DNA from 2 places in the Gorillibacterium sp. sgz306347 genome. Region 2 is predicted to be linked to the other one. Evidence: riboswitches for the same ligand, from Rfam matches in the RefSeq annotation. Region 2 holds a riboswitch; the other holds the start of a gene.
What was found. Region 2 has a riboswitch for cyclic di-GMP ahead of AC6I6H_RS17060 (chemotaxis protein CheX). Riboswitches for the same ligand answer to the same signal wherever they lie in the genome.
Positions count from the first base shown of each region.

Region 1 (14,744 bases), on a different contig from region 2:
GATCGGCCCCGCCGTGAAGGCGTGATCTTCGGGATATTCCATCGTGACCACCCGGCCGATGGTATCGGTGATTTTGGAAATCAGCCGTTTGGTGACGGCCTTGCCGTCGGTGGAATAACTGAGGGTGGAATATTCGAACTGGATTTTGTTCCCGTAGCGGTCGACAATCCCCAGAACCCGGCCGTCTTCGGCAAAATACGTCTTTTTGCCTTCCTTGTTGGTCATCAGGTATTTGGAGGTTCCGTCCGTCTGGCCGTTGGAGAAGGCCGACGATTCCCGGACCGTCACGTCCTTAACCGTCTGTCCTTCGGGCAGAAATACGGTGGCCCCATTCTCCCGGAACTCGCCGAGCGTGTAAATGTCCCCGCTTTCGGTATGCAGAAATTTATGGCTGGTGCCGTCATCGTTTTTGCGGATTTCCATGCCCGGAAACGCAAACCGCATGCCGATCCCCAGGTTGTACCGGTCTTCGTAAAAGGAGGAAGTGGCCGCGTCCGAGTATACATAGTCGACCCAGGCTCCGTCCACGTATTTGACCTTCATGTCCTGCACATTGGACGTTTCGTTCTTGTAGATCCGCTTGAGCTCCAGATCCAGCCCGTTGCGGCCGGGCAGCACATAATCCGTCTGGGTGACGGTCAAGGTGCCGCTCTGCGGGCTGATCTCTTCCTCGGTCGTATTCATCCGCAAATAGACCGGCGAAAGCATAGTGTTGTACTGTTCCTTTGGTCCGACCAGATTATTCAAACGCTCCTGCAGAGTTTCCGCGTACGCGGAAGGGAGAACCAGGAGAAATAAGAACATCGTAAGCAGCAACGCGCGAATGGATGTTTTCAAAGCTTGCACCTCCGGCAAAGTCGAAACTGACAAAGCAAGGCCCTATTTTTCATACTTTTTCACATACAAGTCCGCCAGTACGGCGTTTTCCGTTTGGCCCGCCTTCATTTTCTTGATGACTGTCTCCGGAGCTTGACCGACTTTTTGGGCGATGACAAACGCCTTCACGACTTGCTCTTCCGTAAATTTGCCGGGGACGGCATACTTGCCGAGGTCTTCTTCGGTGACCGAAACCCGCGGCAGCCGGACCGGATTCTGCAAAATTCCGTTCTTGACGCAGACCGCTCCCCACCCATCGGCGGTCAGCCGGTCGGCGACGACGGCATCGATGGACTTCCCGGTCACAAACGAAAGGCGATCGGCGATCATGATGTCGTCCGCGGTCAGCGCGGCGGAGTCCATCAGCTCCTCCAGCTTTTCCGGGTCAAAGCTGCGCGGCTCAAAAGCCTCATGGTCCTCACGGTAACGGTCAAACAGCTCCGCCCAGCCGCGTCCCGATTTTTTCTCGTCCAGCAGCGGCTTCCATTCGTTTTTGCGGCCGTAATTCTGATACAAAAAATCATAGGCGATCAGCACATCCTGCTTGGCATAGCCTTGAGCGAGCAGCGCGTCGGCCTCTTGCTTGTACACCTTTTGCATGCCTGTCTCGGAGATCAGCTTGTCGAACGCCGCGTCCCCGGTCCCGGCCTCCGCCGGTTCGGCGTCCTTCGGGGCGCTTTGCTGGGCGGGATCGACCGCCGCTGCGGCACCCTTCTCTCCGGCAGGCGGAGAAGAAGGAGCCGGCACCACCGGGTCCGTCCGGTCCAGGCTGGCCACGGACGCTTCCTTGCGGCTGATGAGCCGGGCCACGCCGGAATAGGCGAGAACGCCGGTCTGCACGATGAACACCGCCGCCAAAGCCAGGATGAGCGACCTCTTTGACAACCGTCGTTTCCTCATAGATAAGCTCCTTCGCTATCGTTGATTGGGATTCACCGCGTCCAATTCCCGCCTGATTTCGTCGGCCGGGTTTGCCGGCTTCACCTGAACCGCGTCCGGCTTTGGAACATCCGGAAGGGCGGATTTCGTTTCTTCATCCAAACCGGCCGCACCCGCGGGCTTGGAGCCGGGCACTGCTTTGCTTTCCTCTTCCGCCCGGCTTTGCAGCTTTTCCAGCATGTCGGATTCGAGCTTGTCCAGCGTGATGATGGCGTCGGGGTTCAGCGCGGCTTTGCGCGATTCCTTCTCCTTCCGGTAGCTGTCCGGGTCATTGCGATAGTCCTCCAGGTTCATATCAAGCTGTAGGGAGAGCAGGTATTCGTCCAGTACCGCTTGCACCGATCCGAGCTCGTTCTCCAGCTCCAGTGCAAAAACCAGGGCGGAATCCGCCTCGAAGCCGTCCAGCAGCTTGCGGTAGGCCTCCTGCCGCTCCGCCTTGTCTTCGTCTGTCGAAAGCGCGGACACGACCGGCTTGACAGCGGGCGCGGGCGCGTCGCCGCTTCCCGCCACCTCCCCCAATTGTTGCGCCGTCCGCTCCACCAATAGCTTGGCGTCAGCGACTTCTTCCTTTGTGAAGCCTTCATTCTCCAGCAGGGTCTGTGTTTCCTCAGCGATGCCGGAATCGGCCAGCCGGCCGCTCCGGTTTTCTTTGTTGGCCTCTAGCTTAACGGGCGTCATCCGTTTGAGCGTCTCGGATACCTGGAGCCAGCTTTGGCCGGACTGTTTCATGTCCAGAATGGCGCTTACCGGCTGCCCTGTCAGGTTGGACAGTTCCGCCGCCGCCTGGCGGTCTTCGGCTGTGATCGGCATGCCCCCGCGGTCTTTTCCGGTCAGCAGCGGTATAAAGCTCAGCGAAAGCTGCGCCATAAGCGCCAAGCCGGCCGCGATGGCGATGGCCTTCGTGACGGTTTTTCGTTTCACGTTTTGTTCATCCTCCCGTTTCCGGTCTTTATTCCGCCTGCACATTTACGGTAGCCGTTCCGTCGAATTTGCCTTTAAACAAAACGGTTGTGATTTCACCGGACCAGGAGGTGCCGGGTACTACATTCTGGTTCATGCGGAACGTGATTTTCCCGGGCGTATAGGTCACGCTCAAGGGAGATCCCTCGATAGAACCGTTTGCCAAATCCAGTTTTGGCGTAAAGTCATACAGATCCACGACCTCCAATTGGGCCGGATCGTATGTCACCGTAAAGGTCAGCTCGCTGAAATCCTGCACATTCGAAGCCAGGAGAGACACGTCCAAGAGCTGGCCGGCCTTCACTTGAGTTTGAAATGCCGGACTGGTCGTGCTTTTCTCCACGGACGGACTCCAGGCAGTCACGCCTGTGACGTTCTTGGCGCGGACCCGGTAAATGTGGCTGGTCCCGGAAGGAAGCGATCCGTGCAGGTACGTTGTGTTGCTGCCGACGTCAATGGTTTTCCCGTCGATTTCCAGTTCGTAGCCTGTCGCACCCTCGATTTTCTCCCAGCGCAGCTCGATCTGCTTATCGTAGGCGTAAGCTTCTACCTGGGCCGGTGCATCCGGCAGGTCTGGCAGAGTGGACAGGGACAGCACGGCCACCCAATCCCCGGTTCCGGTCGAATCCTTGGCCCGGATTTTGTAGACATGGAATTCCTCTGCCTTGAGGCCGCTGTGCTGGTAGACGGTGTTTTTTCCGTTGTCCTGCAGCACCCCGTCCACTTCGACGTCATACCGGGCGTCGGGGGCGACCGCATCCCAGGAAAGCAAAATCGATTTGTTGGTAACAACGGCGACAATGTTTGTCAGGGACAAGGCGCTAGCTTCCTGCGGCATCGTAAGGATGGTTACCGGCTTGGACCAGTCGCTGTCTCCACTGATGTTTTTCGCGCGAATCCGGTAAACGTGTTTCGTATCCGGAAGCAGCTCGTCCTGCACGAACGAATTGCCCGGCACATTGACGATGGTTTTGCCGTCGATTTCGATGTCGTAGCTCTCGGCGTTCGGTACGAGATACCACATCGCCTGGACTTTGGTATCCGTCGACGTGGTGATGATGTTCGTCGGAACAACCGGCTTTTCGGGATGGGTGGTTATATCGAGCGGCGCGCTCCAAGGGCTCTTGCCCCCGATGTTTTTGGCGCGCACGCGGTAGGTATGGCCCGTGAGCGGCTCCAATCCCTCATGCGTGTATTCGGTCTTGCCGCCAGTGTCCACAATGGCGCCGTCGGCTTCGATTTCATAACCCGTCGCTCTGTCCATCTCATCCCAGCGGACCGTAACGGTATGGATCAATGGAGCGGCGCTTACCCGGGTAGGCGTTTCCGGCGGGTCGGGCAGCGTCTTCTGAGTGAACGGAGCGCTCCATTCGCCGCTTCCGCCCGCGTTGACGCCGCGTACGCGGAAGCTGTGCTCGGTGTCGGCCGTAAGCCCGGGCAAGGTGAAGCGGTTTTGGGTTCCCGCGTCATGTACCGCGCCGTCCGCTTCCACTTCGTAGCGGTCGGCGCGCGCCACCAGATCCCAGGTTAACGCGATTTCCGTTTGGGTCGGGACGGCCGACAGATGGACCGGCCTGTCCGGCGGATACGGGAGGGTCTGCCGCGTCATCAGCGGACCCCATTTTCCCGTTCCGCCTTCATTGATCACCCGCACCCGGTAAGTATGGGAGGTGGCGGGTGTCAGCCCTTCGTGAAGATAAGAGACGGATTGTCCGTTCGGAAGCACAACGCCGTCCGCTTCAACGTCGTATCCCGTCGCCCCCGGCACCGCCGCCCAATGTATCCGGATCGACTCCTGGCCCGGCTCTGCGGCCAGTTCGGCGGGCGGCAGCGCAAGCGTGGTTGCGGCCAGCGCCGGACCGGCGCCCGTTAGCTCGCCCGCGCTGTTCTGGGCTTTGCCTGTAAATTCGTAACGGACGCCGGGCGCGAGCGAACCGACCGTCACCGTTTTGCCCGACGGTGTAATCCAGACCGGCGCGTCCACAAGCGTTCCCGCCGCTCCGACATACTTCGAGCCGACGGAGATCAAATACTTGGTCCCGGCCGGGTTGCGGTCGGTGAGCGCCAGCTGAATGGACGTTTCCGCAATCTGTTGGGCGGCGAAAACCGGCGGCTGAGCTTTCGTGTGCACGGTATGATCGGAAACCGCTGCGTTGCCCAGCCGGTCGCGCGCTTCCAGCCGGACGGCATATGCGGTGTTCGGCAGAAGCGATCCGGCGGTATAGGAAGGAGCGGCGCTCCACCCGCTGGACGCGGAACCAATCGTAATCCGGTACGGGCTGGCGTCAAGTCCGGCCGGACTGTCCGTTGCCGACAACGAAGCCGTGATCGATGTATCGGTCGAGGCGAGCTGCCGGCTGCCGATGACGGGCGGCTGCTGGTCGACCTGGAAGCCGACCGATCTCGTCACCGGATTCGCCCAGTTATCCGTGACCTCAATCCGCAGCGTATGATTCCCTTGAGCCAGTCCCGCCAAGGAAAGCGTCTGGAAGGACAATACCTGCGGCGACAGCGTGTTGGTCACCGTGCGGGTATCGCGCGGCGACGTTTCTCCGTCCACGTAATACCTGGCGACTAGCGTATCGCCGTTTGCATCGGAGAGACTGATCCGCGGAATCAGTGAAACGCCGGCCTGTCCGAAAAGCTGGTCCTGTACCGGGAACTGGATGGACATCTCCGGCGGCGTATTCGTGTTGATCATGTTGGTCAGAGCCGTCAAATTGGAGGAAAACGCGGACGAAATGTCGCTGTAAATCCCTCCGTTCGACTGGTAAAGGCTGCTGTACAGCCCTTGATAGGAACTGCCCGTTACAACCGAAGTGACGATATTCAAATTTTTCAGCCGCGCAATTTCCTTTTGCATCGTAATCGCGTCGCCCGGTACATCGTAGCGGGTGCCTTCTTTGTAATCCGCATCCGTTATCAGGATCACGAACTTTTTGGCGAGCTGCTGATAGCTCATCCGCCGCGCTTCCTCCAGCCCGTCCACCGCGGATTCGGGCGTGTCTCCGCCGCCGTCGATGCTGACGCCGTTGAGCGCGTTTTTGAAGGAGTTCGGATCGGCGTACCAGCCGTAATTGACGGTCGAGCCCGTGCCGTCCGAATAAATGTCCTTGAAGGTGACCAGTCCCAGACGCGCATTGATGTTGTTGGCCCCCAGAATGTCGACAAACGTTCCGATGTTTTGCTTTACGTTGTTGATCACCCCGCCCATGGAACCGGTCGTGTCAATAACGAACACGATGTCCGCTTTGCGCTCCGGCTGGGCATGCGCCTGACCGGCGAACGGGCCGAAAAACAGGCTGCTTTGCAGCAGTATGAGAAAAGCAAGGAAGAAGAATTTCGCCTTGCGTAATCCGCTTTTCATCCGATGGCCTCCCGCCCATTATTGAATGGTATACGTTACTTTGGAATTGTCGCCCGTTTTGGCGATCAGCCGGATGATGTTCATCACGGTCTTGTTCGCGTCGGCAATCCGGTACTGAATCTTTCCGGGCGAGAAGGACACCACTGCAATCGAGGTTCCTTCAACCGGCCCCGGCGCAAGCTCCGCCCGGGGGGTTAACGCGCAGAGGTCCGCGACTTCCAGCTCCTCGGGGTTATAGGCGACGGTAACCTCACGCTCGGTTACGCCGGCCTTCACGGGAATCACCATAACGAAGTTAAACGCGGCGTCCTTTTCAACTTGAATGGTGAGCTCGGGCGTCGTGATTTTCTTCGCCAGCTCCGTAAAGCCGCTTTTGCCTCCCAGGTTGACGGCCCTTACCCGGTAGCTGTGCATGGTGTTCGGCTCCAGCTTGTCGTGCATGTAGCGGGTTTCCTTCATCCCGCTGATCAGCACGCCGTCCACCTCCAGCTCGTACGTCCCGGCGCCCTCTACCGGCGACCAGCTTACGGCAATGGAGGTTGTCGTTGCGTCTGCCAGCAGGTTCTTGGGCACGGCCGGCGGCGTCACGCCGGTCACAAGCTCCGACCACTCGCTCCACTCGCTTACCGTCAGGTCATTCTTGGCCCGGATGCGGTACACGTGCTTCGTATTCGGCATGAGTCCCGCATGGGTGTACGCGGTATCCGCGCCGTTGTCAACCAGAACGCCGTCCACCTCCAGCTCGTATCCGGTCGCTCCCGTTACCGGCTCCCAGCTCAGCTTGATTTGCGTGCTGAGCGCATTCAACTGAATATGGCCGGGAACGCCAAGCAGCGTCGATACGGTGACCGGCTCGCTCCATTCGCCCGCCGCCGATCCGAACAGACCGCGCACCCGGTACACATGCCAGGAGTACGGTTCCAGTCCTTCATGAACATAATGAGGGGCTCCGCCGAGCTTGACCGGTTCTCCGTCCACCAGCAGCTCGTATCCGTCCGCTCCCTCGACCGGCGTCCAGGACAGATCAATGGAAGTCAGATGCGGAACCGCCGTCAGCTTTTCCGTTTGCCCCATGGCGGTTTGTCTTTCGATTGGCGCGCTCCATGCGCCCGCGCCGCTCTTGTTGCGGGCCCGAACCCGATAAGCATGCTCCGTAAAAGGCTTCAAGCTTCGGTGCGTGTAAGCCGTTTGCAGCCCGACGGACACCACTTTGCCGTCCGCCTCCACATCATAGCCGACCGCCCCTGCAACGACGTCCCAGGTGAGCTGCACCTCCGTGCTGGTGGCCTCGGCCCGTAGGTTCCCCGGAACGCCGGGCCGGGTGGAAACGCTGATGGATTCGGACCAGGCGCCGACGGCAGCGCTGCTTTTGGCGCGGACCCGGTAACTGTGCTCGGAATTGAGGGCCAGGCCGGAATGGACATAAACGGGCGTTTCCCCGATTTCCACAACTTCGCCATCCGCCTCGAGCTCATAGCCGATGGCTCCCGGAACCACCTCCCACGAAAGCGTCACTTGGCTGCCGGAAGGATCGCCGCTCAAATGCTTCGGCGTTTCCGGCGGGGTCACGACTGTGACGGCTTCGCTCCAGCCGCTTACGCCATCCCCGTTTTCGCCGCGCACGCGGTACGTATGGCTGCTGTTGGGCGCAAGCTCCGTATGGTAAAACGATGTCCCGGTGATGTTCTCGTACAGAAGGCCGTCCGCCTCCAGGTCGTAAGAAACCGCACCGGAAACGGCGTCCCAGGTCAGCTTCACCGAATCCGGCAGGGCGGCGCCTTTTAAATGCTTGGGCGAAGCGATAACGGTCGACTTAACCAGCAGCTTGCTCCATTTACCGGGACCGCTGCTGTTTTTGGCCCGCACCCGGAACGTCTTCTGCATGTTGGCGTTCAAATTGCTTTCCGTATAAGACGTGTTCTCGCCCACATCGACAACGGAATCGTTGACTTCGACTTCATATCCCGTAGCTCCGGTGACTTCCTGCCAATTGACCGTGATGCTGTCGGTCGTAGACTTGAGCTGAATCTTTTCCGGAATCTCGGGAAGGGTCCAGAATTCGGAGACAGGCGACCACGGCCCCTTCAGGTCTTCGCTGAAGGCGCGGATCCGATAGCGGTGATTCGTCCCCGGTTCAAGGCTGTCAAAGCGGAAGGTCATCTCCTGTCCGAGCACGGTGATCCGGCCGTCAAATTCAATCTCATAGCCGTCCGCGTTCAATACCGGCACCCAAACCAGCACCGCCTGCGTTTCGGTTACGCTGTGCGAGCCGGCTGGCGCCGCGAAAGGCTCCAGTTGACCCCGCGGGACAAGCTCCCGCGCCTGTTCTTCGCTCTGCCAGTAAAGCTTTGCTTGCGGGGCGCCTTGTTTATGGATGTATTCCATACGCAAATCGTACGCTTTGCCCGCTTCCAGCTGCAGAACCCCTTCCCGCTGCCCTTGTCCGGTATCGGCGAGCAGGACCTGGTTGACCCACAGCTTTACGCTTTCCCCGGAGACGGCTTCAAAACGGTACGTGCCGGAATAACGCGGCTCTACCCGACCGGACCAGACTACTGAAAAATCGTTGTCGCCAAAGCCGGGACCGGTTAACCGGGGAACCGATTCCAGGTCGATATTGCGGTCAAGGCGCACAATGCGGGTTCCCGAAAAATCCGGGTTGCTGTAATACTCCGCCTTTAGCCCGTACAGCGTGTATTTGAGTTGCGTTTCGCCCGCCCCTGCGTCCCCGGTTACGATAATCGGCGTCCGGTTGGAGATCAGATTTCCGCCCGCCGCAAACACCCCGCCAGTATGAATTTCCAAATGGTTATTTACGCTTATGTTATCCCGCACCAATAAGTCCGCCCGGCGAATAATCAAACGGGCCGTCTGGTTGTTTGAGACAATCTCCCCAACCGTCATTTCATTGGCAATTTCCATCCGAACCGTTGTATTGATGTCGAGTTGGCCGGAAACCGCAAGCTCGCCGGCATTTACGGTCAAGCTCCCGTTGTTATAGGTCAGTTTGCCGGCATAAAGCTTTCCGGCCACCTCGACGGCGGAATCCTGATTCAAGTGAAACGCGCCGCCCACCGTCAAATCGCCCGATGCGCCGCTGACCGAAGGCACCGCGTGAAGGGACAGCCGCAGCGGAGCATTTGCGTTCAGGTCCGATTTCAGTTGCAGCGAGCCGTAAACAACCAGGTCAAGACTCCGGTTGGTGTTGATGCTGTCCAGAATAAGGTGGACCGGCTTCTCCGGGCTGCCGAAGGTCGCTCCTTTGTCCAGGTTCAATTGTCCCGCTTTGACAGCCGCCACCGGTCCTTTTGCCGCTGCAATCGCTGCCTGAATCGACGCGATGTCGTTCCCGCCGGCCGGAACGGCGGTCTGCTCCAGCGCTTGGCGCGCGGCTGCCGCCGCCTCCGCTTTCCCGGTCAAGTACCGGGCGATTTCCTCCCGCAATCCGTCCACTTCTATGTATGCCGGCGCAAAATGTTCATTGATGACGGAGCCGGACAACAGAAGGTGGTTTCCCTGCACCTTGTTCTCAACCGCGGGGAGCGAAATCTGCGGTTTTTGCAGCTTTTTGTCCACGCGCACCGCTTTGGCTAGGGTCAGACAGTTCAGGACGGTTCGCGCTTCGCTGTCCGTTCCCTGGTTAAGAGTCAAAACCCCGTCGGAAACGGCAACGGTTTTTTTGACCGTAGCATGCTGGCCGGCCTCCAGAGGAAAACCTTCCAGCAGGGCGAAGCCTTCGGCAAAGAGCGTGTTGCGGCTTTCGTAAACCGCATCTCCCACCGTGACGCTGATCTCATAGCTGCCATTCTCCACCTGGATGCCCCATTCGCCTCCCGGCAGCAGCCGCACACTGTTGTCGATGCCGGGATCGCCGTACGTGCTGGTTGTTACGGTCTGCTCCTCGTGCGGCATATTCCACCCGTACACATGGCCGTTCTGCTCTCCGTAAAGCTTCCCGTAATCGGGAAGGTAGCCGGTATAGGCCGGGATTTCGCCGGGCTGAAAGCTGACGCGAAGAAGGCTTCCCCCTGTAGCCTCCGCATAGGCCCCCTGCACCGATGGAAGCACGAGGGAGAAAATCAACAACAAACTGACGAGCCTTGCCATAATCCTGCCTCTGTTCGACATAAGTCCCCTCCATCTCTCCACTAAAAAAAAGCAAGCCAAAGAGACTGCGGCAACCCGGCTGTCATCCCTTCTTTCCAAAGGAAAAAGGATTAGACCCGTGGCTTTGCGTCCCCGACTTTCGTGCGGGTTTGCCTTTATCGATCACTTGACTTGCTTCCAACTGCCTATATATGGCAGAAATAGCTAGTAGGATAATTCCATATTCCTATTTCGATTTCCTTCATAAAATTAGGTATAAATTGTGAACGTGTAAAATTATGTCGTTTTTTAGGATTACTTTAGTCATATAGAGATTATCAGGAGAAAAAGGGAGCAATATGGGCGTCCGAACGTTGCCTCGGCATGAAAAGGCCGCTCCCTATACGGCGGGAACGGCTTATCAATGCTATGAACGTTCGTTGGAAGCGATAAGCGGGTTCCACGATGAGCTTCCTGATAAAGCGGTCTATTTCACGAGTGCAGCGTGGCTGAGCAAGGATTTCGGCAACAATTTGAGTTGGACAAAGCACCAACTTATTTTCAGAGCCTCCCCGAGTCGGGACAAACGGTGCTGCTGTGGAACTTCGCACTGCTCCCGAAAGGGGGCTTGCCAAACGAAGGCTGCGCCGACTGCCAGAACGTCTTTAACGTCCAGAAGCTCTCCGTCAGCCATTCAAGCTCCGAATCCGGTCTAGGTCGCCGCTGCACAGAACCTCCAGATGCGCATAAATCTTTTCCGGCGGCCAATCCCACCACGCCAGCTTCAGCAAATGGGCGATGAGCTCGTCGTCGAACCGCTTGCGGATGATCCGGCCCGGATTCCCGCCTGCGATGTGATAGGGCGGAACGTCACGGGTCACGACGGCGTTCGCCGCAATAATGGCCCCGTCGCCGATGTGGACCCCCGGCATAATGGTGACGTTTTGCCCGATCCAGACATCGTTGCCGACAATCGTATCTCCCTTAAACGGAAGATCGTCCAGCGCCGGCATCGCTTTTTCCCAGCCCCCGCCCATGATGTTGAAAGGGTACGTGGTCGCCGAATTCATCCGGTGATTCGCCCCGTTCATTACAAATTCCACTCCTGCGGCGATCGCGCAAAACTTGCCGATGATCAGCTTGTCTCCGAGGAACTCGTAGTGATGCGTCACATGCTCTTCAAACCTTTCCGGGCCTTCCGGGTCGTCGTAGTACGTGTAATCCCCCACTTGGATGTTCGGGCGGGTGATGATGTTTTTGACAAAACAGATCCGGTTCAGTCCCTCCACGGGGTGAACCGCATTCGGATCCGGTCCGTATGGCATGGTCGTTTCCTCCTCCGCATTTTTAGTGACCGCTTTTCAAGCAAATAATTGCGACAGCCGCCAGGCACTTCCATTCTACCTGAAACCGTCCTCCCGCCTGCCGGAAAAAACCGTTATAACGAAACCGGTCAAAAAAAGAGAGGCGCCCGCGCCCCTCTCATTCAAACGGCGTGCTGCGGACCCGGCCCGTTTTGCGGTCCACCTCCAGCCGCATCCGCCCTTGCGGTATGCAATTTCCTGCCGCCATCGTCCAGCATTTCATCAGTAGAAATCACCGCTGTCTGATTGCCCAAATGATCTGCTTCCAGATTGTGCGCGAAGAGCCGCCATCATCGTTATTCCGGTCCTCGTAGAAACCTTCATTCGGCTCATTGCCGATTCCTTCCGTTTTCCAATAGCTCCACGTTTCGTGTATTAGCAGATTAGGAGAGGAGAGGTTGGAAGGCCCCCCATGTAGGCGCTCTCTTAGGCGTTCCGGTTTGCTTGTCCGCCGTCTTTTTCTAATCCTCTCCGGGCAAAAAAAGGCAAGCGTCGGGGAGGGGGATGAGATGCAACCGGTCCAGCAAATGATAACCAGGGAACGGTGATGCGAATAGCTGCAAAACGGCATTTATTTCCTATCATTTCCTGTCCCCGTCGTAATATAAGAACGTATTCGCACTTATGTCCGCTAAAAGAAACGATAGTTAGAGAAAATTGAAGAATTAATTGCCTTTCTGCATCTATTCGGTCTAAAATAGCGGAAAACGGCAGGATGAGGTGCTTTTTTGCACTTCCTATCCATCCCCATGAGCGGGAGCCCTCTGGAAAGTTGAAGTTCGGGTCTTCATGCCCGTTCGCCGGGAGACGACCGCAGCTTTCTTTTCCAATCTCCGATATCGATGGGGCACTCTGGCGGAGGCAATAAGGATTAGACCGATTGGAGAATCGTTTCCCGTCCCGTCACTCCATGAGCCCGTACTTCCGCTTCACCCGCTCCAGCTTCTCGATCATCGGACGGGAAAGCACGAGCAAAAACACCACCGTGGCGGTCGCATGCACAAGATCGAACCAGAAGCCCGACGCATAGGCGGCCAGAAGCGCGCCCCAGGTGAAGCGGGGCGTGAACATCATCAGCGCGCTCAGGTTCATGATGCCGCCGTAGATAAAAAAAGTCGCCAGGCCGCCGAACAGGCAGAGCGGAAGCCGTTTTTTGGCGAGCAGGCCTTTGCGGTACAAAAGCCCGGCCAGAAAGCCGATAATGCCGAAGCAGAACATCTGCCAAGGCGTCCACGGCCCCTGTCCGAAAAAGAAATTGGACACAAAGCCCGTCACCGCCCCGACCAGAAAACCCGCCTCCGCCCCCAGACTGACGCCAGCAACAATCACGATTGCGACCACCGGCTTGAACTGGGGCAGCATGAAAAAGGCGCCCCGCCCCGCCACCGCAATGCCCGCCAGCACCGCGATCAGAATCAGCTCCCGGGCCTGCGGCTTCCGTTTTTCAAAGACAAGCGCAAACGGAAGCAGTGTATACAGCACGATCAGCAGGCTGATGAAGTAATATTTCCGGTCCTGGAGGACGAACACGCCGAACAGGATGGTGGCCGGAATCGCCGCAAGAATCAGCAGCATGGATACCATTGTCCGCCGGGAAAAGCTCCGGCCGGCTACCGGGCCGCGCAGCATAAGTCCACCACGCTTTCCGCCGTGACGGCATCCCGCCACACATGCCGCGCCATCCGGTTCGCGGCAGTCGTATAAAAGCTGTTGCCGGCGAAGAAGCGCTTCGCCTCGTTCGACGTAATGATGCTCCCGTCAAAAAACATCGCGCACACCTCCGCGTGCCTCGCGCAAAACTCGATGTCGTGCGACACCATTACAATCGTCACCCCCGACGCGTTGAGCCTTTTCAGGAACACGGCCAGCTTCTCTTTAAAAAAACCGTCCAGCCCCTTCGTCGGCTCGTCGAGCAGCAGCACCTTCGGCTCCAGAAGCAGCACCTTGGCGAGTGCAGCCCGCTGCTGCTCGCCGCCGCTCAGATCGTACGGATGCATGGAAAGAAGCCCCTCCAGCTCCGCGAATTGAACCGCCGCGTCCACCAGCGCCGCTTTTTCATCCCGGCTTCGCTTGTCCTCCGCCAGAACTTCGTACAGGTCCTCTTCCACTGTCTTTTTGACAAAAAGCGTTTGCGGGTTTTGCGGCAGAACCGCCAAATGACGTCGGAACAGCTCGCCCGCTTTGAATTTGGCCGGGTTTTGGCCGCCTACCCGAACCGTTCCCCGGTAAGGTTGGAGAAGACCGGCGATCAGGGAAAGCGTGGACGTCTTTCCGGTGCCGTTGCCCCCGACCAGGCAATAAAACTGCCCTTCCTCGACCCGGAGGGTAAGGTCTTTGATGACGTCCTCCCCGTTCTTTTCGTAGCGGAACCAGACATCCTTGAACTCGACGGCGAAGGCGCGCCGCCGGTTCCGTGCTCCCTCGAAGGCGGCCGCCGCACTCCGTTCCCCCGCCAGCCAGCCGGCGTTGCCGCTTGCCTCGCCCGGCCCTTCGGTCAACCAGTCGGCACTACCGTTCCTCCCGCCTGCCCCTCCGGCCAGCAGGCCCGCGTTACCGTTCGCCCCGCCCGACTCTCCGGTCGGCCAATCGGCCTTACCTTCCATCGCCGTTTGTTCCTCCGCCGAAAGTTGCCGACGACCCTGCAAATAAGCGTCCAGCCATTGACGGCCTTCCTTTACCGTGACCGGGAGAACGGAAGGCTTCGGCTCGGCGCCCGGTCCTCCGGGCGACTCGTCTTCATACGCCCCGCAAACCCGACTTTCTTCGGCCTTTCTTCCGGACTCAGGACTCCCGGCGATCTCAAAAATGCCCGCCTCCCCCGCTTCCGACACCTCCGCGCAAATCCGCATCGCGGTCGGCATCGACGCGAACATCGGATGCCGGAGCTCCGCCAGCCGCCGTCCCGCCTCGCGGGGAGCTCCGTCCGCCAGCACCCGGCCTTCGTCCATGACAATCAGGCGGTCCGCCAGCGGAAGCACCTCCTCCAGGCGATGCTCGCTCAGCAGGATGGTCGTGCCAAGCTCGCGGTTGATCTTTTTCAGCGTCTCCAGAAAATCGCCCGCCGCAATCGGGTCCAGCTGGGAAGCGGGCTCGTCCAGAATCAGCACGGACGGGCTCATCGCCATGACGGAGGCCAGGTTCAGCAGCTGCTT
Region 1 is NZ_JCAPET010000035.1:20,056-34,799, reverse strand. It holds gene AC6I6H_RS17010 (RHS repeat-associated core domain-containing protein) at 1-837, opposite strand, end outside; gene AC6I6H_RS17005 (hypothetical protein) at 880-1,776, opposite strand; gene AC6I6H_RS17000 (hypothetical protein) at 1,792-2,736, opposite strand; gene AC6I6H_RS16995 (fibronectin type III domain-containing protein) at 2,765-6,142, opposite strand; gene AC6I6H_RS16990 (fibronectin type III domain-containing protein) at 6,161-10,270, opposite strand; cyclic di-GMP riboswitch class I at 10,316-10,413, opposite strand; gene AC6I6H_RS16985 (Vat family streptogramin A O-acetyltransferase) at 10,915-11,553, opposite strand; gene AC6I6H_RS16980 (ECF transporter S component) at 12,496-13,167, opposite strand; gene AC6I6H_RS16975 (ABC transporter ATP-binding protein) at 13,203-14,744, opposite strand, start outside.
Region 1: linked by a shared signal. The riboswitch ahead of AC6I6H_RS16990 (fibronectin type III domain-containing protein) and the one ahead of AC6I6H_RS17060 (chemotaxis protein CheX) in region 2 are both predicted to bind cyclic di-GMP.

Region 2 (14,744 bases):
TCGCCGGCAAAAAGCATCTGCAAATGGGAGGAGAACCGTTCCGACTGGGCCAGCGAGACGCGGAGCAGGTCCGCCGTGCGCGCCGCCAAATCCGGCCTGTCCTCCCAGGCCGCGGTCCCGGACACCGGCTGATTCAGCCGTGCGGCATATGCGCCGGTTTTGGCAAATTCCTTTTCCCACCGGATCAACAGCTCCTCCGCTTCGGGCTCCAGCTCCGGGGCGAGCGCCCGGAGCAGGGCGGCGTGTTCCTTTTCCCGCTCCTTCCAGTAACGGATTTCTTCAATGATCCGCAGCCGCCAGGCGGCGCGGGGTTCTTGGCTCATACGTTTGTCTCCTTTCGGCTGATCTTCCATCTGCCATTATATTTGCGCCGCCCCGGTTTCATGCCGGATGACCACTCCGCCTTTGCCAGGCTGTGCCCGCTGAGGTATACTGAGCGTAACAGGGTTTCATTCAATGAAACGAAAGGCGGTTCGAAAAATGGAAGATGCCAAGCTGACGGTGCGGGCCGTCGAACGAGCGCTCGATCTGTTGTTGTGCTTTGCGGAGGACAGCGATCTGAGCCTGACCGAAATGGCCGCGCGGGTCGGGCTGCACAAGAGCACCGCGCATCGTCTTCTTGCCTCTCTGGAGGGAAAAGGGTTTATCCAAAGAGACCCGGCGACCGAACGCTACCGGCTCGGCTACCGGATGTGGGAACTGTCCGCCAACCTGTCGCGGGAGGGCGACCCCGCCGTGCTGCTGCTTCCGGAAATGGAACGGCTTCGCGACCGGATAGGAGAAACGGTCAGCCTGTACATCCGGGATGACCTGGAACGAATCCGCGTGCAGGCGGTGCAGAGCAACCAGCCGATCCGCCGCGTCGCTCCGGTCGGGGTTCGGCTCCCCCTGCATGTGGGCGCAAGCGGCAAGGTGCTGGTCGCTTTTGCCGGTCCCGAGATCGGCGAACGCCTGCTGGCGTCGAAGGTGTGGGCCGGAAGCGGGCAAAAGAAAGCCTACCGGCAGCAGCTGGAGGAGACGAAGGCACAGGGATACGCGACCAGCATGGAGGAGCGGGAGGAGGGAGCGGCGGCCGTGGCCGCGCCGATCTTCGACCGCGCGCACCGGCTGGTGGCCGCCCTTGCCGTGTCCGGGCCTTCCAACCGGCTCACGGAGGACAAAATGCGCGAGGATGCGGAGCTGATTATGGAAGCCGCCAAGCGGATGGGGAACATGCTCAGCCCGCAATAGCGGCCGCCGCGCGACCGTGCAAGGATCGCAGAATCCTCAAAACCGCAGAGGATTGCAAACGGTGAAGCTTGCAGATATAGAAAGCTTGCAAACACGGAAGCTTTCAAACGCAGAAAGCTGCAATCGCAGAAAGCTGCATAATGCAGAAGGCTGCAAAATGCAGAAGCTTGGCAACGACAAAAAAGCCTTCGTCCGCTTGATTCGCGGACGAAGGCTTTCTTTGCGTTATGCTTTGCATTCCGCAGTCGGGACCGGCTTTATGCCTGCTCCACCGGCTTGTTCTGCTGCATGATTTGCCGCAGCACCGTCTGGAGGATGCCGCCGTTGCGGTAGTAATCCACTTCCACCATGCTGTCGAGCCGGACGACCGCCTCGAATTCGAAGGTGGAGCCGTCCTCGCGGGTTACGGTAACGCGCAGCTTTTGCCCAGGCTGTACCGCGTTGTCGAGCCCGGCGATCTCAAACGTTTCCGTGCCTGTGATGCCGAGCGTCCTCCAGCCGAAGCCTTCCGGGAACTGAAGCGGCAGCACGCCCATGCCGACCAGATTGGAGCGGTGAATTCGCTCGTAGCTCTCCGCAATAACGGCCTTCACGCCGAGAAGATAAGTGCCTTTGGCGGCCCAGTCGCGGGAGCTTCCCGTGCCGTATTCCTTGCCGGCCAGGACGAGAAGGGGAACGCCCTGCTCCTGATAGTTCATGGAGGCGTCGTAGATAGACATGACTTCTCCGGTCGGGAGATAGGTCGTGACGCCGCCTTCGGTTCCCGGCGCAACCGCGTTGCGGATGCGGATGTTGGCGAAGGTGCCCCGCATCATCACTTCGTGGTTGCCGCGGCGGGAGCCGTAGGAGTTGAATTCCTTGCGCTCGACGCCGCGCTCCAGCAGGTATTTCCCGGCGGGGCTGTCCGCCTTGATGTTGCCTGCCGGCGAGATATGGTCGGTCGTGACCGAGTCGGACAGCTGGGCCAGCACCTTCATGCCCTCGAAGCCGGCGATGTCGCCCGGTTCGCCTTCAAGACCGGCAAAGAAAGGCGGCTCCTGGATATACGTCGATTTTTCATCCCACTCGTACAGCTCGCCAAGCGGAACGTCCAGCGCGTTCCAGCGTTTGTTGGCCGTGAAAACATCCTTGTACTTGTCGTGGAACATGGCCGGGCTGACCGCCGTGCGGATCGCCTCGGAGATTTCGCGGGAAGACGGCCAGATGTCCTTCAGATAAACCGGCTGGTTGTCATGTCCATAGCCGATCGGGTCACGGGTAAGGTCAATGTTGACCGTTCCCGCCAGCGCATAGGCGACGACCAGCGGCGGGGAAGCCAGATAGTTGGCTTTCACCTGCGCATGGATGCGGCCTTCAAAGTTGCGGTTGCCGGAAAGCACGGCGGCGACCGTCAGATCGTTATCGGCAATCGCCGCGGAGACTTCGTCGGGAAGCGGTCCGCTGTTGCCGATGCAGGTCGCACAGCCGTAACCGGCGATATGGAAGCCGAGCGCTTCGAGCGGCTCCAGCAGCCCCGCCTTTTTGAGGTACTCCGTAACGACCAGGGAGCCGGGGGTCAGGCTGCTCTTGACGTATTCCGGCTTCACCAGGCCAAGCTCCACCGCTTTCTTGGCGACCAGGCCCGCGCCCAGCATGACGCTCGGGTTCGAGGTGTTCGTGCAGCTCGTAATCGCGGCGATAACCACCGCACCGGTTGCCAGCTTGCTGGTTTTGCCGTGCGGATGGACGACCTCCGCTTCGGCGGCGATTTGCTCCTCGGTCAGGCCGTAGCCGCCTTTGTCCAGCGGTGTGCGGAGGATCGATTCGAACGCTTCCTTCATCGCGGTCAGCTCTACGCGATCCTGCGGGCGTTTCGGCCCGGCCAGACTCGGCACGACGGTGGAAAGATCAAGCTCGATCGTGTCGGAGTAAACCGGGTCTTTCGTTTCCGCGTCGCGGAACATGCCCTGCTGCTTGTAATACGCTTCGACCAGCTCGATCTGCTCTTCGCTGCGCCCGGTGCTGCGCAGGTAGCGCAGGGTTTCGGCGTCAACCGGGAAAAAGCCGATGGTCGCGCCGTATTCCGGTGACATATTGGCGACGGTCGCCCGGTCGGAAAGGCTGAGGCTGTCGAGCCCGGGGCCGAAATATTCGACGAACTTGCCGACGACGCCTTTTTTGCGGAGAATTTCCGTAATCGTCAGCGCCAGGTCGGTTGCGGTTGCGCCTTCCGCCAGCGAGCCGGTCAGCTTGAAGCCGATCACTTCCGGGGTCAGGAAGTACAGCGGCTGTCCCAGCATGCCGGCCTCGGCCTCAATGCCGCCGACGCCCCAGCCGACAACGCCAAGGCCGTTGATCATCGTGGTGTGCGAGTCGGTGCCGACCAGCGAATCCGGGAAAACCTCGATCTCGTCCCCAACCGTTTTCGTGGCCGCGACGGAAGCGAGGTACTCCAGGTTAACCTGGTGGACGATGCCGGTGTCCGGGGGGACGGCGCGGAAGTTGTCGAAGGCGGTCTGGGCCCACCGGAGAAACCGGTAGCGCTCCTCATTCCGCTCGAATTCGATCGCTTCGTTGTAGGCCAGCGCCTCCGGGGTGCCGAACTGGTCGACCATTACCGAGTGGTCGATAACCAGGTCCACCGGAACCAGCGGGTTGATCCGTTTCGGGTCCCCGCCCATCCGCTGCACGCTCGAGCGCATGGCTGCGAGGTCGGCGACGACCGGCACGCCGGTGAAGTCCTGCAGGACGATCCGCGCCGGGATAAACGGGATCTCCTTGTTCAGCTCGGGGGTTTCCGCCCAGCTTGCAATCTGTTTGACATGCTCGTTGGTAATCGCCCGTCCGTCGAACTGCCGGACCGCCGCCTCCAGCAGCACTTTGATGGAGAAGGGGAGCCGATGGATTTTGCCGAGCCCCCGTTCTTCCAGCTTTTGCAGGCTGTAGTAAACGTACTCACGGCCGCCGGTCTTCAGTGTGTCTTTGATGTTGAAGTGGTCTTTTCTTGCCATTCGGTCAAGCCTCCTTGTCGTTCTGGTCGTCATTTCCGTACGAGATCGCTTTGTTTCATACCGTGAAACACGATTTCAAAATAATCATCTTCTTTAGTATACCGAGTTTGGGAGGGGGATTGCAACTTTTTTTAGCCTGTTTTGACGGTTAGGCGGGCTTCCTTTTTTAGGAGGCGGGCAGTCGCTGCGGCAGGAGGGAGAAGGCTGCGGCGGCTGTCGGGATTCCGGAGGCAGGGGCTGCGGCGGCATGATCATTTTAGCAGGCGGGGGGTCGCGGCGGTCATCATTTTTCGGGCCGTTTTGTAATAAAATGCAATAGTTCGGGGGAGCGGGTGTCAAGGCTTATTTACTCAAGCGCAGCACAGCTGATGGCGAAACGCGCCTAATCCGGCAACATCAAATGATAGGCTGGAGCTACAGGGTACGATCGATTGGAGTTTCACGGAGACGATAGGCTGGAGCTTTCAGGGCGCGATCATTGGGGTTTCGGGAGACGACAGGCTATAGCTTCAGGGCGCGATCATTGGAGTTTGACGGAGAGATAGGCTGGAGCTTCAGGGCATGATTGATTGGAGTTTCACGGAGACGATAGGCTGGAGCTTCAGGGCGCGATCGATTGGGGTTTCAGGAGACGACAGGTTGGATTTTAGTTGGTATATGTTAGGGTTGCCGCTATCCATTCGGGGAGAGGGGGCTTCAAAGCCCGTTTCTCGAGGGATAGTTGGTATTCGTGAGAGTTTCTTTGGGTGCAGGATGTTGGGATCCGACTACGCTCGCCCCTTTGCGGGGCCGCCTTACCGTTAGTTGCTTTTTCCTGATTGGCCTCGTATGAAAATAACGCAAAACCAACTCCTAGTCATCATGGTGTACGGCAGGCAGGATGGTGGTGCAGGAGCTAACGGTTGCCACAGCGGCTATTTGCCCAAAAAAGGGAGGTTTGAAAATGTAACGGTTGCCACAGCGCTTATTTTCGTTTTTTTGCCGATTTTGCCCGGGTTTTTCTCGAATAAGCTCTGTGGCAACCGTTAGCTTTTAAAAGAGTCAGTTTTGGCGTGAATAAGCTCTGTGGCAACCGTTAGCCCTCAGTGCTCTCCCGCACCACTTGCCACCATGAGAAATTGGGGGCTTGCTTTTTTAGGACAGAGAAAAAAATTAAGGGGCGGAGAAAATTAAAGTGTGAAATAAAGGGTGAAAAGGGGTGTGAAAAAGGGGCGAAGAAAAAGACGGCGGCTCAGAAGCGATAGACGCAGCGGGAAGTTTTAGCGAAAGGACGGTCCGGGCGGTAAATACACGTGGCAGCAGCCATTTGTGGGAGTCGTACAAACAAAACGGGAAGGAACGAAATAGCATTCGGGCCGCCGGCCTGGTTTCATTTATGCAATTGGTATCCGAAAGCGGAACGGGGAACGGCCTGCTCGACAGGCTGGGCGATAGCAGGAATGCGGATTGGGAGGGATGCCGATGGACCGGAAAACGCTTATGCGGGAATACGCCCGCGCCTGGGGCCGGATGGAAGCGGACTGCGAGCCGGAACGGATTGCGGCGTGCATTGAAGACGAGACCTATTACCGCCTGCAGGTTCCGCGCCTAACCCGGCTGCGCCGCCAGCGGGAAGAGCGCGGAGTGACGCCTCTGGGCAGCGAAGTCCGGCTTCGCCTGCTTGCGGAACGGCCCGCCTCGCGGGAGCGCGCGCCATACGCGGAAGAGGCGGTTTTGGCAGCCGTCGAGCTCCGCACCCGGCACGAATACCGGCTCGATGGCATTCCGCATTTCGAGGAGCGGGCGGAGCGGGAGACGCTTTTGCTTGCGCGGCGCTCCGGCGGCTGGCGGATTTCCGCCGTGCTCCCGGCGCGCGAAACCGGCGCCGCGGGGCTGCCTTGGCCGCCTGCGCCTGAGCGGGCGGCGGACACGCGCGGATTTCCGCCCTTCGCTCCGGCGGGTTCGCTGCTCCCCTTGGCGGGGACCGGTGCCGTTTGGCCGGCCGCAGCCGGGAGCACCGGCTCGGGGTGGCCCGTCCTGCCGGCCGCAGCGTGGAGCACCGGCTCGGGGTGGCCTGACCAGCCCTCCGCAGCGTGGAGCACCGGCTCGGGGTGGCCCGTCCTGCCGGCCGCGACCGAAACCTCCCGCCCGGAATGGCCCGGCCGGGCGGCCGTCTACGACCGGAAAAGCGCCGTCGCTTACGCGGACCGCTGGTGGGAAAGCGCCAACCCCGCCTATCTTGCATTTGAAGTGGATTGCTCCAATTATGTCTCGCAGTGCATCTTTGCAGGCGGAGCGCCGATGAACTATACTGGAAGCAGAGGCTCCGGCTGGTGGTACCGGGGCATGAGCGGCCGGCGCGAGCTGTGGAGCTACAGCTGGGCCGTGGCCGACAGCCTTCGCCGGCATCTGACGGCCAGCCGGACCGGTCTTCGCGCCGAAGCGGCGGACGGCCCCGACGGGCTGACGGAAGGGGATGTCATCTGTTATTGCTGGGACGGCGACGGCCGGTACGGACACAGCACGATCGTCACGGCGCTTGACGCCAAGGGCATGCCTCTGGTCAATGCGCATACGGTCAGCAGCAAACGCCGCTACTGGGACTACCGCGACTCGCACGCCTGGACCCCTCGGACACAGTACCGTTTTTTTCATTTGACGGACCGCTTTTATTAACCGTCCCCCTTGCCGGAATGCAGCGGACGGCTTCGACCGGCTTCGTTTTCATAGCTTTATGTTCATTATATCCAGACGCTCCGCGGCACGCGTTCAGGCAGCGCCGCCGGAAAACGCGCGATACATATCGGGAGGTTTTCATGACGAATAAAGTTCGGGTTGGTCTTGTATACGGAGGCCGTTCCGGGGAGCACGACGTTTCCCTGCAAACGGCCCTGGCGGTAATAAAAGCGTTTGACCACGAGAGGTACGAAGTTCATCCGTTTTACATTGACCGCAGAGGGGGCTGGCAGGCGGGGGCTGCGCTCCAGGGTCCTGTGGAAACCGTCGCCGAGCTGACCTTCGGCCGGCCGGAAGCTCCGCTTCCGGGCGAAACCGCCGCCGTGGTGCAGGCCGCTTCAGACACGGCGCCGCAAACGCTGCGGCCGGGCCCGGTCGCGTCGCTGTTCGCCGGTGCCGGAGAAGCCGAACGCAAGCTGGACGTGGTCTTCCCGCTCCTGCACGGCACCTTCGGCGAGGACGGCACGATTCAGGGGCTTCTGGAGATGGCCGATATCCCTTATGTCGGAGCAGGCGTTTTGGCTTCGGCGGCCGGCATGGACAAAGTCGTCATGAAGAAGCTGTTTGCCCAGGAGGGCCTGCCGCAGTGCATGTACCGCCATTTTACGCGCAGCCAATGGGAGAAGGATCAGGTTTATTTTCTGATGGAAATTGAAATCGCCCTGGGCTATCCCTGCTTTGTCAAACCGGCCAACCTCGGCTCCAGCGTCGGCATTTCCAAGGCGTCCAACCGGGAAGAGCTTCTCGAAGCCGTCAAGCTGGCTTTTAAATACGACCGCAAAATCATTGTAGAGGAAAACGTGGACGGCCGTGAAATCGAGGTGGCGGTGCTCGGCAACGACGACCCGCAGGCATCCGTTCCGGGAGAAATTGTGTCCTCAAGCGATTTTTATGATTACAAGGCGAAGTATGTGGACGGCAAATCGACGATGGTCATTCCGGCGGAGCTGGACCCGGAAACGGCGGAACGCATCCGCGAGCTTGCGGTGCGGGCCTTCTGCGCCATTGACGGAAGCGGCTTGTCCCGGGTCGATTTTTTCCTCGGCCGCAAGGACGGGCAAATTTACCTGAACGAAATCAATACCATGCCGGGCTTCACCCCGTTCAGCATGTACCCGCTGCTCTGGAAGGAAACGGGCAAGCCGTACGGCAAGCTGCTGGATGAATTGATCCAGCTCGCTCTCGACCGGCACGCGGAGAAGCAAAAGCTGCAATTCACATTTGAAATCGGCGGGTGATTGGAATGGGCTTTGCCACGGAGATCAATTCGATCTGCAAGTTCAAATCGCAGCGGGAGCTGGACGATCTGCTGGAATACGGCGTTTGCAAAATGACCAAAACCGGCTTCCGCATTTTCCCGACCGGCCAGAAGGCCATCGCGTATGCCCCGGACAACCGGGCGGTCGCCATCGTCAAGATCGTCGTTTCGATCGCCGAAATTGATTTTCAGGGAAACGAAGTGACCGGGGTGGAAATGGAGCTCGTCCGGCTGCTGACGGAGCAGGAGGCCGAGGTGCAGACCGTGCTTGCCTACGAGATGTATTTCCGCGATCAGGAGGAAGGGGCCGGAAGCTGAGCCTTTTCCGGGTAGCGCATCAATCCGCGTAAATGCGGCGCGGCGGGACCGCTTCGACGCACCGGCCGGCAGCGATGAAGAGAGCGCTTATTGCATAAAATGCGTGTTGTCCGGGCGGAGAAGGGGCAGACTAACGGGAAAGAATCGGCATTCCCGGGAGGGCTTCCCCATGATTGTACGCTTCGGATATGTCGCCATGTCGGTAGAGGTGGCGAACGCCTCGCCGTCCAAAACGATGACCGCCACCCAGTTCGCCAAAATCCCGGACCGGGCGGCCGCCCTGCGGAAGCTGGAACGGATCGCCGCCGAAAACCTGCACAACACGCTGCGGCTTTTGCGGCACAACCGGGCCCACGACATCCGGGTGTTTCGCTTCTCGTCCCGTCTTGTGCCTCTTGTCACACATCCGGAGACGGAAGGCTGGAATCCGCTGCCCGCGCTGGCGGACAGCTTTCGGGAAGTCGGGGATTACGTCAAGCTGCACGGCATGCGGACGAGCTTTCATCCCGATCACTTCACCGTTCTGACCACTCCCAAAGAGGATGTGCTGCGGAAATCGTTGCAGGACCTGCATCATCAGGCGGGCATGCTTGCGGCCATGGGGCTGGACGAGCGGTCCAAATGCAACATCCATATCGGAGGCACCTACGGCAGCAAAGAGACCGCCCTGGCCCGGTTCCACGAGCGTTTTGCGGCCCTGCCGGACGAGATCAGAAACCGGCTTACGCTGGAGAATGACGACAAAACATACACGGCGCTGGAGACGCTGGAATGCGCCGAGCAAGTCGGCGTCCCGATGGTGCTCGACATCCATCATCACCTGGTTAACCCGGGGGGAGGCGAGCGGGCGGAAGAGCTCTGGCCGAGAATCCGGCGCACCTGGGAACGGGACGGGGCGGCTGCGATCCCGCCCAAGATTCACGCCTCGAGCCCGAAATCGGAGTCCGATATGCGGGCGCATGCCGATTATGTAGATCCCGGTCCGCTGCTGGAGTTTTTCCGCCGGGTAGCGGAAGGCACCCCCCGGCTGGACGTAATGATCGAAGCCAAGCAAAAGGACGGAGCTTTGTTTCGGCTTATGGACGAGCTGACAAAGATGGAGGGCGTCCGGCGCCTGGACGGCGCGTCCGTCGAGGTTTAAGCCGGGCGGGCGGCGGACGGGCCGCGGCATGGCAGCCGGATAGCCGGGGGCCATGCCTTTTCCGTTTTGCGGGTTTGTCAGGAGTAACGATAATTTTTGGCTACTGCTCCGTGGTTTTTCCCGGGGAACTCTTTTATACTAAATGAAACGCAAAACTACCGGAAATGAGTGATCCTTTTGGCAGACCAACCGAACGTGCATTTTTCCCCGAGCGGCAAAAGCTATACGGCCGTCGCCATCAACACGGCGGCGAAGGCGGGAGAATGGATCAAAAGCAAGCTGGGCGCCTTCACCTCGCTTCAGGTAAAGACCTCGCAGCACGACCTGGTGACGGAGATTGACAAAGGGTCGGAAAAGCTGATCAAAAATTTGATCCTGACGCATTTCCCGACGCATTCGTTTTTGGGGGAGGAAGGCGTGGAGCCCGGTCCCCTGGCCTCCGCCAAGGCGCTGGAGGAAGCAAGCTCCGCGGAATACCTGTGGATTGTCGATCCGATCGATGGAACGACCAATTTTGTGCATACGTTTCCCTTTTATTCGGTTTCCATCGCCCTAGCCTATAAAGGACAAGTTATCGTAGGTGTGGTTTATGACCCGTCGCGGGATGAGCTGTTTGTAGCCGAAAAGGGGAAAGGCGCCTATCTTCGCGGGCGGCCGATCCGGGTGGCGGAAGAGAGCACCCTGGCCACGAGCCTGGTTGCCACCGGCTTTCCGACCGACCGCAGTCTGGCCGAAGCCAACATGAGAGGACTTACGGCCATGGTTCCAAAGGTGCGCAATGTCCGCAACGGCGGCTCTGCCGCCCTTCATTTGGCCTATGTCGCGTCGGGACGCCTGAGCGCTTTTTGGGAAGTAAACCTCAATGCCTGGGATCTGGCGGCCGGCGCTCTCCTGGTGCAGGAGGCGGGCGGACGGATCAGCGATACCCGGAACACCGACTATCATCTCGGCGTCCGGCATGTCGCTGCCACAAACGGTCATATTCACGACGAACTGATTTCGGTTCTCCAGGAAGCCGATGCGACCGGCTACTAGGAAAGAAGTCTCTCAAATGCTGAAGATTTGTAAAATTGTGTCGGGCTCTGCCTTGTGCTATTGCTAATTATTGCTTGGGACCTTATACTTGTAATATCGACAAGGACTGTGGTCCTAACAGCAGATAGCGATAAGGGCAAACCCGCCGAAAGACGGGGACGCAAAGCCTCGGGCCTAAAGGAACAGAAACTCCCATGGCAGCCGGGTTGCCGAACAACATGTTGCGAACTTGTTGGGATGACCGGTATCGCTTGATTCGCAGATTTTTTTGGGAGTGAGGCGAGGAAAATGCAGGCAGAGTACATCAACCCGTTTCTAATGTCTTCCTGCACGGTTATCGAATCGTTGATTCAGGTGAAGCCGACGCTGGGAGAATTGAAGATCAAACTCATTGAGATGCAGGACAATCACGTCTGGCTCAAAATCGGCATTGTGGGCGGAATGACCGGGGACATCCTGTTCGGCTTTCCCGAACCGGTTGCGCTGAAGATCGCCTCCGCCATGATGGGCGGTTACGCTCTGACAGAGTTTGACGAAATCAGCCGCAGCGCCATCTCCGAGCTGGGCAACATGATCAGCGGCAATGCAAGCACCCTTTTGTATAACCAGGGCATTGTCGTCGACATTACGCCGCCGTTTTTTATGGAAACCGGCAACTTGCCCGGCAACGGCAAGCTGAAGTCGATGGCGATTCCGCTGAATCTTCAATCCTACGGGCAATTTGATATTTACGTGGTCGCGGTTTAACCGCCCGGCAGCCCGTAATCCGTAACCCGGCATCCCTCTCCCGCAGGCGGAGAGGATTTTTTTTGCCCGGAGCAAATGGGCCATTCGCGAAAAGGAATGGCTACGCCCCGAGTAAAAAGGAATCGTAACCTGCATCAGGGGCGTAAAGAGTGCGTTCCGCATGCAGGGGCGCATTGTCTGAGCGGATCGCAGGAGTGCGAGGGAAGTACACAGCCGCTACGGAAAACAAAAAAACCGGCATCCTGCCCAATAAGGGCGGAATGCCGGTTTTGCTGTTTCCGGAATCGGCTTAGCCGAGGACGACTTCCACCTGATGGGTGCCGCCATCGCCGATAACCGGCAGGATGTTGCCTTCGATTTCCTTGCCGTCTACCGTTACCTTGGCCACGCCTTTTTGGACATGGTTCGGGTTCGACACTTTGATTTCAAACGTGTCGCCGCGGAAGACGCGGGTAATCGTGTAACCGTCCCATGCCTGCGGAATGCAGGGGTCTACCATCAGCCCGTCAAACTCCGGCTTGATGCCGAGAATCGCCTGGGTAATGGCGACGAAGTTCCAGGAGGCCGTGCCGGTCAGCCAGGAGTTCTTGGCTTCGCCGTGGCGAACCGCGTCGCGTCCGGCGATCATTTGCGAGTAGACGTACGGCTCCATGCGGTGCAGGTCGCTGATCTCTTCGCGGTATGCCGGTGCAATCTTGCTGTACACCTCGAACGCGCGGTCGCCGCGGCCGACAACCGTTTCCGCGATCATGATCCACGGGTTGTTGTGGCAGAAAATCCCGGCGTTTTCTTTGTAGCCCGGGGGATAGGAAGAGATTTCGCCCAGGTTGATGTAGTACTTGGAATAAGGCGGCTGCTGCAGCACGATGCCGTGCTTGGTTTCGAGCTTCTCGACGACGGAATCGAGGGCTTTTACGGCGTCGCCCGTTTCCACCCCGATGCCGGCCATGACGCACATGCCTTGCGGCTCAATGAAGATTTGACCTTCTTCGCATTCCTTCGAACCGATCTTGTCGCCGAAGTGGTCGTAGGCGCGGAGGAACCAGTCTCCGTCGAAGCCGTGCTTCATGGTCGTTTCTTTCATGCCGTTGATGAGGGCTTCCGCTTCGGCGGCGTCCTTATCCAGGCCGCGGCGGCGGCAGAGCTCGATATAGTCGGGGCCTACGAACACGAACAGGCCGGCGATGAACACGGATTCCGCCACTTTGCCTTCAATGTTCTCCGTCGTCTGGAACGATTCGCCCGGCGTGTTGGAGAAGCAGTTCAGGTTCAGGCAGTCGTTCCAGTCGGCGCGGCCGATCAGCGGCAGCCCGTGCGGCCCGAGGTTGTTCGGCACGTGGTAGAAGGAGCGCTTCAGGTGCTCGAACAGGGTAGCGGTGTTGTCCGGGTCGTTGTCGAACGGAACTTGCTCGTCCAGGATGCTGAAGTCGCCGGTTTCCTTCACGTAAGCGGCGGTTCCGCTGATCAGCCACAACGGGTCATCGTTAAAGCCGATGCCGACTTCGGTGTTGCCGCGTTTCGTGAGCGGCTGGTATTGGTGATACGCGCTGCCGTCCTCGAATTGGGTGGCGGCGATATCGAGAATCCGCTCGCGGGCCCGTTCCGGAATCTGGTGAACGAAGCCGAGCAGGTCCTGGTTGGAATCGCGGAAGCCCATGCCGCGGCCGATGCCGGATTCGAAATAGGAGGCGGAGCGGGACATGTTGAACGTAACCATGCATTGATACGGATTCCAGATGTTGACCATCCGGTTCAGCTTTTCGTCGCCGCTTTGGATCATGTATTTCGAGAGCAGGTTGTTCCAGTAGGAAGCGAGCTCGGCCAGGGCGGCGTCCACGTCTTCGTCCTTCGCGAACCGGGCGATCATGGCTTCCGCGCGGGTCTTGTTGATGACGCCGAGGGATTCCCATTTCTCTTCCTGCGGGTTTTCAACATAGCCGAGAATGAAGATGAAGGTTTTCTCTTCGCCGGGCGCGAGGGAGATGTCCAGGCTGTGCGAGCCGACCGGATACCAGCCGCTGGCGACGGAATTGGACGATTTGCCGGCGGCCACCGCTTGCGGGTTATCCAGGCCGTTGTAAGCGCCGAGGAACGTGTCGCGGTCGGTGTCAAAGCCGGTTACCGGCGCGTTTACGGAATAGAACGCAAAATGGTCGCGGCGCTCGCGGTACTCGGTTTTGTGGTAGATGACCGAATCCTTCACTTCCACCTCGCCGGTGCTCAGGTTGCGCTGGAAGTTGGTCATGTCGTCGTAAGCGTTCCAGAGGCAGAACTCGGCAAACGAGAAAAGGGTAACCTTCTTGTCCGCATTCGATGTATTGCTGACGGTCAGCTTGTGGACTTCGCCGTTGTAGCCGAGCGGCACGAAAGCGAGCTGGTTGACTCGGATTCCGTTGCGTTCGCCGGTGATCGAGGTATAGCCGAGACCGTGGCGGCATTCATAGAAGCTGAGCTCCTTCTTGACCGGCATCCAGCCCGGCGTCCAGAAGTCCCCTTGGTCATGCAGGTAATAGTAGCGGCCGCCGTTGTCCAGCGGGATGTTGTTGTAGCGGTAGCGCGTCAGACGGCGCAGGCGGGCGTCGCGGTAAAAGCTGTAGCCGCCGGCGGTGTTGGAAATGAGCCCGAAGAAGTTTTCATTCCCCAAATAGTTGATCCAAGGATGCGGGGTTTGCGGCGTGTTGATGACGTATTCCTTCCGTGCGTCGTCAAAAAATCCGAATTTCAACAAACACAACTCCTCTCATGATAGAAAGCTGGGGGGTGGAGCGTTTATAAACGCGCGTTCACGACGCGCGCGGGATGAACCCCTTGCGGGGGCATCTTCGGCGGAGCGCCCGGCCGGCAAGCTATCGGGCGGCCGGCGGACAGCAGGAATCCCGCACCACCAGGCTGGTGGGGAAGCTGGAGTAGCTGAAGGAAGCGTTTTCTTTGCTGCACATCGCAATGACCGTTTCGGCGGCAGCGCGCGACATTTCGTATATTGGCAGACGCACGGACGTGAGGGCCGGGGTCAGCCGGGAAGCGATCGCGGAATCGTCGAAGCCGACGACCGAAACATCTTCCGGGACGCGCAGCCCGCGCTCCCGCAGCGCTTCGATGGCGCCGATCGCCATTTCGTCGTTGGCGGCAAAAAAAGCGGTCGGCGGCGGTCCTTCGTCCAACAGCCGCAGCGTTTCGCGGAAAGCGGTCTGGCGCAGGAAATCGCCTTCGACAATATGCCGTTCCTCCGCCGGAAGTCCGTGCTCTTCCAGCGTGGAGCGGTAGGCCAGGTAACGCTCGCGGCCGGAATACGTGCTGAGCCGCCCGCTGA
Region 2 is NZ_JCAPET010000036.1:8,728-23,471, reverse strand. It holds gene AC6I6H_RS17100 (superoxide dismutase) at 1-323, opposite strand, end outside; gene AC6I6H_RS17095 (IclR family transcriptional regulator) at 481-1,230, shown strand; gene acnA (aconitate hydratase AcnA) at 1,488-4,220, opposite strand; gene AC6I6H_RS17085 (amidase domain-containing protein) at 5,682-6,875, shown strand; gene AC6I6H_RS17080 (D-alanine--D-alanine ligase) at 7,016-8,173, shown strand; gene AC6I6H_RS17075 (hypothetical protein) at 8,179-8,511, shown strand; gene uvsE (UV DNA damage repair endonuclease UvsE) at 8,681-9,652, shown strand; gene AC6I6H_RS17065 (inositol monophosphatase family protein) at 9,830-10,687, shown strand; cyclic di-GMP riboswitch class I at 10,813-10,901, shown strand; gene AC6I6H_RS17060 (chemotaxis protein CheX) at 10,976-11,434, shown strand; gene AC6I6H_RS17055 (glycoside hydrolase family 94 protein) at 11,724-14,159, opposite strand; gene AC6I6H_RS17050 (LacI family DNA-binding transcriptional regulator) at 14,281-14,744, opposite strand, start outside.